DNA from 3 places in the Streptomyces sp. NPDC019531 genome. Region 1 is predicted to be linked to each of the others. Evidence: riboswitches for the same ligand, from Rfam matches in the RefSeq annotation. Region 1 holds a riboswitch; each other region holds the start of a gene.
What was found. A riboswitch is a leader RNA that binds a small molecule or an ion and turns the genes downstream of it on or off. The one in region 1 is predicted to bind cyclic di-AMP.
Positions count from the first base shown of each region.

Region 2: another riboswitch for cyclic di-AMP. It lies ahead of ACI2L1_RS16165 (peptidoglycan DD-metalloendopeptidase family protein); the one in region 1 lies ahead of ACI2L1_RS26310 (transglycosylase family protein).
Region 3: another riboswitch for cyclic di-AMP. It lies ahead of ACI2L1_RS15420 (NlpC/P60 family protein); the one in region 1 lies ahead of ACI2L1_RS26310 (transglycosylase family protein).

Region 1 covers NZ_JBJDQL010000025.1:34,075-37,333, forward strand. Annotated here, with positions in the region: gene ACI2L1_RS26305 (transglycosylase family protein) at 1-825, shown strand, start outside; cyclic di-AMP (ydaO/yuaA leader) riboswitch at 1,031-1,198, shown strand; gene ACI2L1_RS26310 (transglycosylase family protein) at 1,202-1,888, shown strand; gene eno (phosphopyruvate hydratase) at 2,189-3,259, shown strand, end outside.
Region 2 covers NZ_JBJDQL010000011.1:91,022-94,280, forward strand. Annotated here, with positions in the region: gene ACI2L1_RS16160 (SGNH/GDSL hydrolase family protein) at 1-519, opposite strand, end outside; gene ACI2L1_RS16165 (peptidoglycan DD-metalloendopeptidase family protein) at 770-1,690, opposite strand; cyclic di-AMP (ydaO/yuaA leader) riboswitch at 1,695-1,856, opposite strand; gene ACI2L1_RS16170 (alpha-galactosidase) at 2,160-3,259, opposite strand, start outside.
Region 3 covers NZ_JBJDQL010000010.1:155,748-159,006, forward strand. Annotated here, with positions in the region: gene ACI2L1_RS15415 (tellurite resistance/C4-dicarboxylate transporter family protein) at 1-653, opposite strand, end outside; gene ACI2L1_RS15420 (NlpC/P60 family protein) at 906-2,057, opposite strand; cyclic di-AMP (ydaO/yuaA leader) riboswitch at 2,065-2,234, opposite strand; gene ACI2L1_RS15425 (ScyD/ScyE family protein) at 2,499-3,259, shown strand, end outside.

The DNA.
Region 1 (3,259 bases):
GACGGCAACGGCTACTACGGCGGCCTCCAGATGTCCCAGGAGAACTGGGAGAGGTACGGCGGCCTCGAATACGCCGAGACCGCGGACCAGGCCAGCCGCAACCAGCAGATAGCCGTGGCCGAGAAGCTCCTCGCGGACCAGGGCATCGCCGCGTGGCCGACCTGCGGTCTGCTCTCCGGCCTCAGCAAGGACTCGAGTTCGGCCCGCGTCGACACGGGCGTGGGGAGCGGGACTCCCTCGCCCTCGACGTCCGGCTCGTCGCAATCGTCTGATTCCTCCGGATCGTCCGGCTCATCCGATTCCTCGAACTCTTCGGGCTCCGAGGACTCTTCCGGTCTGCTCGGCTCGCTGGACGGTTCGTCCGAGACGCCTTCGCCGTCGGCCACACCGTCGACCGGAGGCGACAACTCCGCCAAGTCGGACAAATCCAACTCTTCGGGCTCCGGGAGCTCTGCCACGGAAGGCTCGCAGTCCTCCGACGGCTCGCCCGTGGTGACCCCAGAAGAGGGCGAAGCGGACAAGTCGTGGCGGGAGGGTGGCTCTTCGGCCCTCGTCGACGTCGGCGCCCTCGGCTCCGGCAAGCATCGTGGCGGCAGCGCGGACGAAGGCGCGGAGGAGAGCGTGACGAAGAGCGCGGCCTCCTCGACCGGCCGTCACGCCGCCGCCACCTACACCGTCCGGGAGGGGGACTCCCTCGTCTCCATCGCCGACTCCCTTGGCCTCGACGGCGGATGGCGCGCCCTCTATGCCGAGAACAAGGACGTCATCGGGACCGACCCGAGCAACATCGTCGCCGGTCAGACGCTCGACACAGGGGCTGAATAGGGTCGAAAAGACCTGAAAAACAGCGGCAGTTCACGTCACACTTCGCACCTAATGTCCAGTTTGGTGAAAGTGTGGGATGAGTCTCAGAAGCCCTGATCGTCTTTGAAATTCCGCCGAGCGCATGTCTACGGTCATCACCGCTCGGCAACCCGAGCCCCGTCTGTCGCAACGCCGAATCCTGCCAGCGGCCGTACGGGAACAGTCGTCGCGTCAAGCGCCGTAGGCAGGAGCGGGGGACCCAAGGTAAGTGCCGGGCCCAGCAGTTCACGCTGGACCGGCTTGGGGTTAAGTCGCGCACCGGGAGGTGCGCGGCCGGGCAACTCAACCGGCCCGAACCCGACAGCTCACCTCGCAGGCGTCGGTGAGGGGATCCACCATGCTGTTTTCCGGCAAGGGCAAGCACCGTCGTCCGTCCAAGGCCACCCGCGCCGCCGCCATCGCCGGCGTCACCGGTGTCGCCATCGCCGCCCCGCTGATGGCGACCGGCAGCGCCTCCGCCGCCACCGCCTCCGAGTGGGACACCGTCGCCCAGTGCGAGTCCGGCGGCAACTGGTCCATCAACACCGGCAACGGCTACTACGGCGGTCTGCAGTTCTCCGCCTCCACCTGGGCCGCCTACGGCGGTACGCAGTACGCCGCGCAGGCCAACCAGGCCTCCAAGGCCCAGCAGATAGCCGTCGCCGAGAAGGTCCTCGCCTCCCAGGGCAAGGGCGCCTGGCCGGTCTGCGGCACGGGCCTGTCCAGCGCCACCTACAGCGGCGGCAGCTCGTCCTCCTCCGGCTCGAACTCCAGCTCCTCGAACACGAGCAGCCGTTCGACCGAGGAGCAGAGCGCCTCGCGTTCGACCGAGCGTCAGACCGCCAAGAAGACCGTCACCACGCCGACCGGCAAGAAGGTCAAGAAGGGCGACGGCGAGTACAAGGTCGTCAAGGGTGACACCCTCAGCTCGATCGCCGAGAAGCACAAGGTCAAGGGCGGCTGGCAGAAGCTGTTCAAGCTGAACAAGGACATCATCGACGACGCCGACTTCATCTTCCCGGGCCAGCAGCTGCACCTGAAGTAACAAAGGGTGCTCGTAGCTGAACCACAGCGCCCTCACAACCGTGTCCTTCATGATGAAGGCCTCGTGAGGGTCCCCCCGTCCCCACGGGCTCCCCGCTCCGGTGCGTGTTCCCCCGTACGCACCGGGGCGGGGCTTTTTTGTGCGCGCTTGAGCGACGCTCTTTGTTCAGTTCAGAAACAATTTACTCTCGGTTCTGTCCACGGGCCGGTCGGCACGGTGGCCGATACCCCGGAGCCGGTTAGGCTCGTCTCGCAGAACACACCGCGGTCCCGGCGGACCGTGTCACATCCCAAGAAGGAGATGCTCGTGCCGTCCATCGACGTCGTCGTAGCCCGGGAAATCCTGGACTCCCGAGGCAACCCCACGGTCGAGGTCGAGGTCGGCCTCGACGACGGCAGCACCGGTCGTGCCGCCGTCCCGTCCGGAGCCTCCACGGGCGCCTTCGAGGCCATCGAGCTCCGTGACGGCGACCCCAACCGCTACCTGGGCAAGGGTGTCGAGAAGGCCGTCCTCGCCGTCATGGACCAGATCGGCCCGGAGCTGGTCGGCTACGACGCCACTGAGCAGCGCCTGATCGACCAGGCCATGTTCGACCTGGACGCCACCGACAACAAGGGCGCGCTCGGCGCCAACGCCATCCTCGGTGTCTCCCTCGCCGTCGCCCACGCCGCCTCCGAGGCCAGCGACCTCCCGCTCTTCCGCTACCTGGGCGGCCCGAACGCGCACCTGCTGCCGGTGCCGATGATGAACATCCTGAACGGCGGCTCGCACGCCGACTCCAACGTGGACATCCAGGAGTTCATGATCGCCCCGATCGGCGCGGAGTCCTTCTCCGAGGCGCTGCGCTGGGGCGCCGAGGTCTACCACACCCTCAAGAAGGTGCTGAAGACCAAGGGCCTGTCCACGGGACTCGGCGACGAGGGCGGCTTCGCCCCGAACCTGGAGTCCAACCGCGCCGCGCTCGACCTCATCGTCGAGGCCATCAAGCAGGCCGGCTACGTCCCCGGTGAGCAGATCGCGCTCGCGCTCGACGTCGCCGCGTCCGAGTTCTACAAGGACGGCAAGTACGAGTTCGAGGGCAAGTCCCGCTCGGCCGCCGAGATGACCGAGTACTACGAGGAGCTCGTGGCGGCCTACCCGCTCGTCTCCATCGAGGACCCGCTGTACGAGGACGACTGGGCCGGCTGGAACGTCATCACCGAGAAGCTGGGCGACAAGGTCCAGATCGTCGGCGACGACCTCTTCGTCACCAACCCGGAGCGCCTGGCCCGCGGCATCGAGGAGGGCTCCGCCAACGCCCTGCTGGTCAAGGTGAACCAGATCGGTTCGCTGACCGAGACCCTGGACGCCGTCGAGATGGCCCAGCGCAAC
Region 2 (3,259 bases), on a different contig from region 1:
ATGCAGCCGGTCGCCGTCCCAGGCCCGCCGGTCCTGGACGGTCTTCAGGGACCACAGGTCGAGCACCGGGCACCCGTACCGGTCGGCGACGGCCCTCACATGCCCGTTGTAGGTGGCGATCTTGCCGCGCAGGTGCTTGAGCACGGGCACCCCGCGGGTGTCGCAGCCGGTCGTCACCATGACGGTGCCGCACGCCTCGGTGAGCCTGGCGATCGCCCGCTCGAAGCGCTCGGCGACCTCGTCGGGGTCGGTGCCGGGCCGGATGATGTCGTTGCCGCCGGCGCAGAACGACACCAGGTCCGGTGCCAGTTCGACGGCCTGCGGAAGCTGGTCCTCGACGATCTGGTCGAGCAGCTTCCCGCGCACGGCGAGATTGCTGTACCTGAAGTCGCCCTCGGGCCGCCGGTCCGCGAGAAGTACCGCGAACCGGTCGGCCCATCCGACGAACGCCCCGTCGGGGCCGGGGTCGCCGACGCCCTCGGTGAAGCTGTCCCCCACCGCCACGTACGACCCGATCACTGATCTGCTGTCATTCTTCGAATCGTCTGCCACAGCAGTTCATGATTCACCTTCGAATGTGACCTACGCGACCGTAGGAAAGACTTGACGGGCGGTGAGATAAGCCACTCCTAAAGTGTTCACCAAACCAGGAATAGCTTTCTCACCAGGACTGTTGACGCTGCGACAGCCACACCCGGAAGTCGCGCGGACACACCGAAGGCCGGACCCGGGGATCGGGGTCCGGCCTTCGGTGGCGCAGGGGGTGTCGTCAGCCGACGGCGACGCCCTTCGAGCGGAGGTAGGAGACCGGGTCCACGTCCGAGCCGTAGTCCGGCGTGGTGCGGATCTCGAAGTGCAGGTGCGGACCGGTCACATTGCCGGTCGCGCCGGAGAGCCCGATCTGCTGGCCCTCGGTCACGGTCTGGCCGGCCGAGACGGAGAGCTGGGAGAGGTGGGCGTACTGCGCGTAGTAGCCGTCGTTGAGCTTGATGACGACCTGGTTGCCGTAGGCGCCGCCCCAGCCCGCGGAGACGACCGTGCCCGCGGCCACGGCCTTGAGCGAGGTCCCCGTCGGAACGACGAAGTCGACGCCCGTGTGGTAGCCGCTGGACCACATGCTGCCCGCGACGCGGTAGCCGGTGCCGATGGTGGCACCGCTGACCGGGAGCGTGTAGCCACTGGAGCTGCTGGAGCTCTGCGTGGCGGCCGTCGAGTTGGAGGAGGACTTCGACTTTGCCTTCTCGGCCTTCGACGAGGACGACGAGGAGGAGGACTTGGTCTTCGCCGTGCTCGTGGTGGCCTTCTTGCCGATCGAGAGCTTCAGGCCGGGATGTATCAGCGACGGGTCGTCACCAATGGCCTCGCGGTTGTCGGCGTAGAGCTTTTTCCAGCCACCGCTGACGTTCTGCTCATCGGCGATCTTCGAGAGATAGTCACCGGCCCGCACCGAATAGGTGCGCACGGCCGAGGTCTTCTTGGCGTCCTTCTTCGCAGTCGACTTCTCGGCGACTTTCTGCGTGACCGGAAGCGCCTGAACGGCCTTTTCCGACACGGACTGCGAGGTCGCCGCGTGAGCGCCGGTTGCCCCCATGAGCGGAAGGGCGAGCGCGGCACCCCCGGTACCGGCGATGGCGATCGAGCGGGTGAAGCGCTTGGGCTTCGGGCGGCGGTGCTTACCCTTGGCGGGCATGGCGAATTCCTCTCCGGCGCCTGCGAGGTGAGCTGTCGGGTGCGGGCTGGAGATGCCCGGCCGCGCCGAAACGCGGCTTTACCCCAAGCCGTTCCGGAGACCGGAACAGGCGTTACTACCTGTGGGTCCCCCGCTCCTGCCGTGCACGGGTGAGTGTGTGCGGAATCCGGGCGGCGGCAGGATTGGGCGTCCGTCCGGATCGGTGGCGAACGTAAACGAGCAAGACACAAAGGGACAAGTGAGAGGTTCCCTGTGAATGCGTTCCTGTTGATCCCTTATGAGAATTAACGGTCACCCTGCGTGAATCGGACGCCCGCCACCGAACCCAAATCCCCTTGAAAACCCCGCGAATTACGTGAACATGACGGGCGACACACCGTTACGGATATGACGCTCCTCACGTCATGAATTCACAGGAACCCCTATCCCGGCAGGAGTTGGAAAGAAGCCAACAATTCGGACAGAAGCCCTAGATGCGACGCAGCCGGAGAACCGTCGCATCCAAGTCGCCGCGCAAACCGGTGCGAAGTCCGTGATGCAGCAATACGGCCCCTCGGTGAACTTCTCCCGTTTCGAGGCATTCGTACGACGCCGTCGGGTCGAGTCCGCGCAGCCGCACCGCCGGCACGGGCTCGCCGTAGTGCTGCGCCTGGAGCCAGGCGAGAACGACGGCCTCCTCCCCCAGGACGTACTGCACCGCACTGAGTCCGCCCCGCGGAGGCCGCAGCCGGTAGAGGTCGCCACGCTGCACCAGCGGACGGATCTCCTTGTAGAGGTCCACCCACTCGCGGGCTTCGGCGAGCTCCTCCTCGGTCCACTCAGCGAGGTCCCCGCCGACCCCGAGCACCCCGGCCATCGCGCTCACGAAGCGGAACCGCAAGGAGCTCACCCGGTCGTTGAGCTGGGTGTTGGGACTGTCGGTGACCCAGGCGGCCATCACGCGCGCGGGGTGGATCTGGCTGAAGCCGTGCTGGATGGCGAGGCGGTCGAGCGGATCGGTGTTGTCGGAGGTCCACACCTGGTCGGTGCGACTGAGCACCCCGAGGTCGATCCGGCCGCCGCCACCCGAGCAGGACTCGAAGGCGACGCCCGGGTGAGCCGCCCGCAAACGGTCCAACAGTGCATAAAAGCCGCGTACATGGTCAACCCACAGGCGCTGCGGATAGGCGTCGCCGGGCCAGCCCGCGTCCGTGAAGCAGCGGTTGAAGTCCCACTTCACATAGTCGATCGGGGCCGAGGAGAGCAGTACGTCGAGCTGCTCCCACAGATACTCCTGGACATCCTCGCGCGCGAGGTTCAGTACGAGCTGATTGCGGAACTCCGTCCGCTTTCGTCCCGCTTGGTACTGCACCCAGTCCGGGTGGGCGCGGTACAGCTCGCTGTCCGGATTGACCATCTCCGGCTCGACCCAGATACCGAACTGCATGCCGAGCGCGTGCACGCGGTCGCCGAGCGGCTTGAGCCCGGCGGGGAAGCGGTCGGGGTTGGGGGCCCAGTCGCCGAGCCCGGCCCGGTCGCTGGTCCGGGTGCCGAACCAGCCGTCGTCGACCACGAACAGCTCGACACCGG
Region 3 (3,259 bases), on a different contig from region 1:
GCGCTGTCGGCCGCGATCAGCTTCGCGCCGGCCAGCGCCGAGATGGCGAGCGCGCCGCAGGCGACCCAGTGATCGCCGGGTCCGTCCAGCACCTGGCGCAGGTCGAAGCGGAAGAGCGCGACGCCGTAGAGGACCAGGCCGAGCCAGAACAGCACGAGCGCGGTGTGCGCGAGCCAGGTCGCCGACTCGGCCGCGGCGAGCGTGGCGCCGAGGACCGCGAGGCCCTGGGTGGCCACACAGCCGAGGAACACCGCGCCGGGCATCCGCCGCTTCCAGCGGCCCACGACGATCACGATCAGCACCGGCCACAGCACCGCGGCAGGCGCCAGCAGCGCCTCGGCGAGGGTCTGCCAACCGAGCGCGGAGAAACGGGTGCCCAGGACCGTGGTCGCCGCCACGGCCGTCAACGCGCCCGCTGTCTCGGCATCCGCGACCCAGCGCGCGCGCTCCCTCAGCAGCCGTACGGCGAAGTCGGCCGCCAGCCCCAGCCAGGCCGCGCAGCCGATCACCAGGGCGAACCGGGACAGCGTCTCGTAGCCGGTCAGATGCAACCCGACCGACATGATGCCGGTCGCTATCACGGCGGCCCCGGCCGCGGGCGGGCGCTGCGTCCACCAGACGCGCAGGGGGGAGTGCGGGGAGGTACCGGACATGGGGCCGATGCTAGGAAGCTCGGTGTGCCGCGCGGGCGGGGCGCGCACGCGCGCGTGCGGAAATCGCGCGGGCGAGGGAGCGGGCCACGCGCGCGCGTGCGGCTTCCGACCCCTCCATGCGCGCGTGCGGCGCGTCTGACCCCTCCCGCACCCGGGGAGGCGTGCGCGTCTCCGGGTGCGTCGCGAGGGACGCGGTGGCCGGCGAGCCGCGCAATGGTTGCGCCTCGCGAGGCCCGCCCTATGGGCGGCGCCTCAGGCCGGCCGCACCACGCTGTGGATCGCCGACTCGCCGTCGTAGTAGATCGACTCCTCGCGGACGTACGCGCCCGGCTTCGGGGCGTGGATCATCATGCCGTTGCCTATGTAGAGGCCGACGTGGCTGATGTCGTCGTAGAAGAAGACCAGGTCACCCGGCTGGGCATCGGCGAGCGAGACCGTGGTGCCCGCGTTGACCTGGTCGTAGGTGACGCGGGGGAGGGAGACGCCGGCGGCCTTCCAGGCGGCCTGGGTGAGGCCCGAGCAGTCGTAGGAGTCGGGACCGGTGGCGCCCCAGACGTACGGTTTGCCGATCTGCGCGCGGGCGAAGGCGAGCGCCTTGGCGGCCTTGGTGGCGTACGAGGAGTCGGTCGTCGTGGACGAACTCGAACTCGAACTCGACGAGCTCTCCTGCTGAGCCGCCTCCTGGGCGGCCTTCTCCGCGGCCGCCTGCTGCTGCGCCAGCTCCGCGGCCTTGCGGGCCGCCGCCTCCTGCTTCTCCTTCTCGATCGCCGCGAGACGAGCCTTCTCCTGGGCCGTCAGCTCCGACAGCAGGTCGCGCGCGTCGGCGAGCTTCTTCTGGACGGTCGCCTTGGCGGTCTTGAGGTCGCTCTGCGTCTCGGTGAGCGTCTGAAGGCTCTGGGAGGCCTCCTGACGCTTCTTCATCGTCGCGGACTGCTCGGAGACGTAGTCGTCGACCGCGCCCTTCTGGCGGCTCGTCAAACGACCCATCAGCTGCGTCTGGTCGAAGTAGTCCTGCGGGGTGTCGGAGAGCAGGAAGGTCGCGGTGTCGGGCGCGGCGGCGCCGGTGCGGTACTGGGCGGCGGCGAAGGCACCGAGCTCCTCCCGCGCCTCGTTGAGCTTCTGGGTGCGCTGGGCGACGTCGTCGAGGAGCGTGTCGACCTGCTTGCGCTGCTTGGTCGTCTTCTCCTTGGCCGCGTTGTAGTTGTCGGTCGCCGACTCGGCCTGGCGGTAGAGGTCGTCGACCTTCTTCTCGACCTCTTCGAGACTCGGCTTGTCATCGGCCGGCGCGGCGTTGGCCGTCTGGGACAGCAGGGCCACGGAGGTGAGGGCGGCCGTCGCGAGGGCCGGGGTCCGTATGCCTGCTACGCGCGTACCAGCGGGACGCGACTTGCGGTGCGACGCCAAGGGAGGCGACTCCTTCCAGTGCTCCGCCTACCGGGTTAGCTGTCGGGTTCGGGCGGGTGGTTCGGAAGGGTTGCCCTACGGCGCTCCCGTGCGCGGGAGTCGGCCGATTCACCCCAAGTTCGGTGGGTCCCCGGCTCCGGGCGCGCGGCGGCGCTGCGGACTCGGCGGAGGCCGTGCGGCCCGGCGACGTTCGCCGGTGGGGGTCGTACGGCCTGCTCGGAACCGTAACCAACGGGTGTGGCCCGTGTGAAGGTTGATGTTCGATATGCCCGATACATTTTCGTGACCTTGGTCCCAAACGTCGCTCCGCGTGGCCAATCCGGAGTGATCTGCCATGACTTGGGCGTATTTTCACCGGAGTGGCGACGTCCGCCCGCTTCATGGGTCTAGCTTCCAGCCAGCCGCGGTGGGGTGCCGCGGCCCGGTTGGAGGGGTACGGCCATGAGGATGCGCGCAGGACTCGTCGTCGCCACGTCGGTCGCGCTCGCCGCCACCGCGGGCATCGCCCCCGCTGCGGCGACGGCGCGGCACGGTGGAGGCGAGCCGGTGGTCCGTGTGATCGCCAAGGGTCTCGACAACCCGCGCCAGCTCTCCTACGCCGACGGGCACGTGTACGTCGGCGAGGCGGGCCGGGGCGGCGGGAAGTGCGTCGGTGAGGGCCCCGAGGGCGAGACCTGCATTGGGCTCAGCTCCGCGGTCACCAAGATCTACTGGGACGGGGGCGCGTGGAAGCACCGCAGGGTGGTGCAGGGGCTCCCGTCGGGCGCCGCCCCCGACGGCGGTTTCGCGACCGGCGTGGACGGCGTCTCCGCGTTCCACGGCGAGCTCTGGAGCGTCGAGACCTACGCCCCGCCGGAAGCCGGGGTGCCGACGAAGCCGCCCTGGAACACTCTCGGCAAGCTGCTGCACGTCGGGCACGGCAAGGCGAGGATCGCCGCGGACATCACCGCCGTAGAGCTGAAGTACAACCCGCACAAGGCGTCCGTGGAGTCCAACCCGTACGCCGTCCTCGCGCTCCCCGACGGACGGAAGATCGTCGCGGATGCTGCCGGGAACGACCTGGTCGTCGTTTCGCCGCACGCCAAGGCGCGGCCCTTCACGGTCTTCCCGGACCACGACGGGAACCAGTCCGTGCCGACGTCCCTGGCGCTCGGCCCCGACGGCAAGCTCTACGTCGGCGAACTGAACGGCGAGGCGGCGAG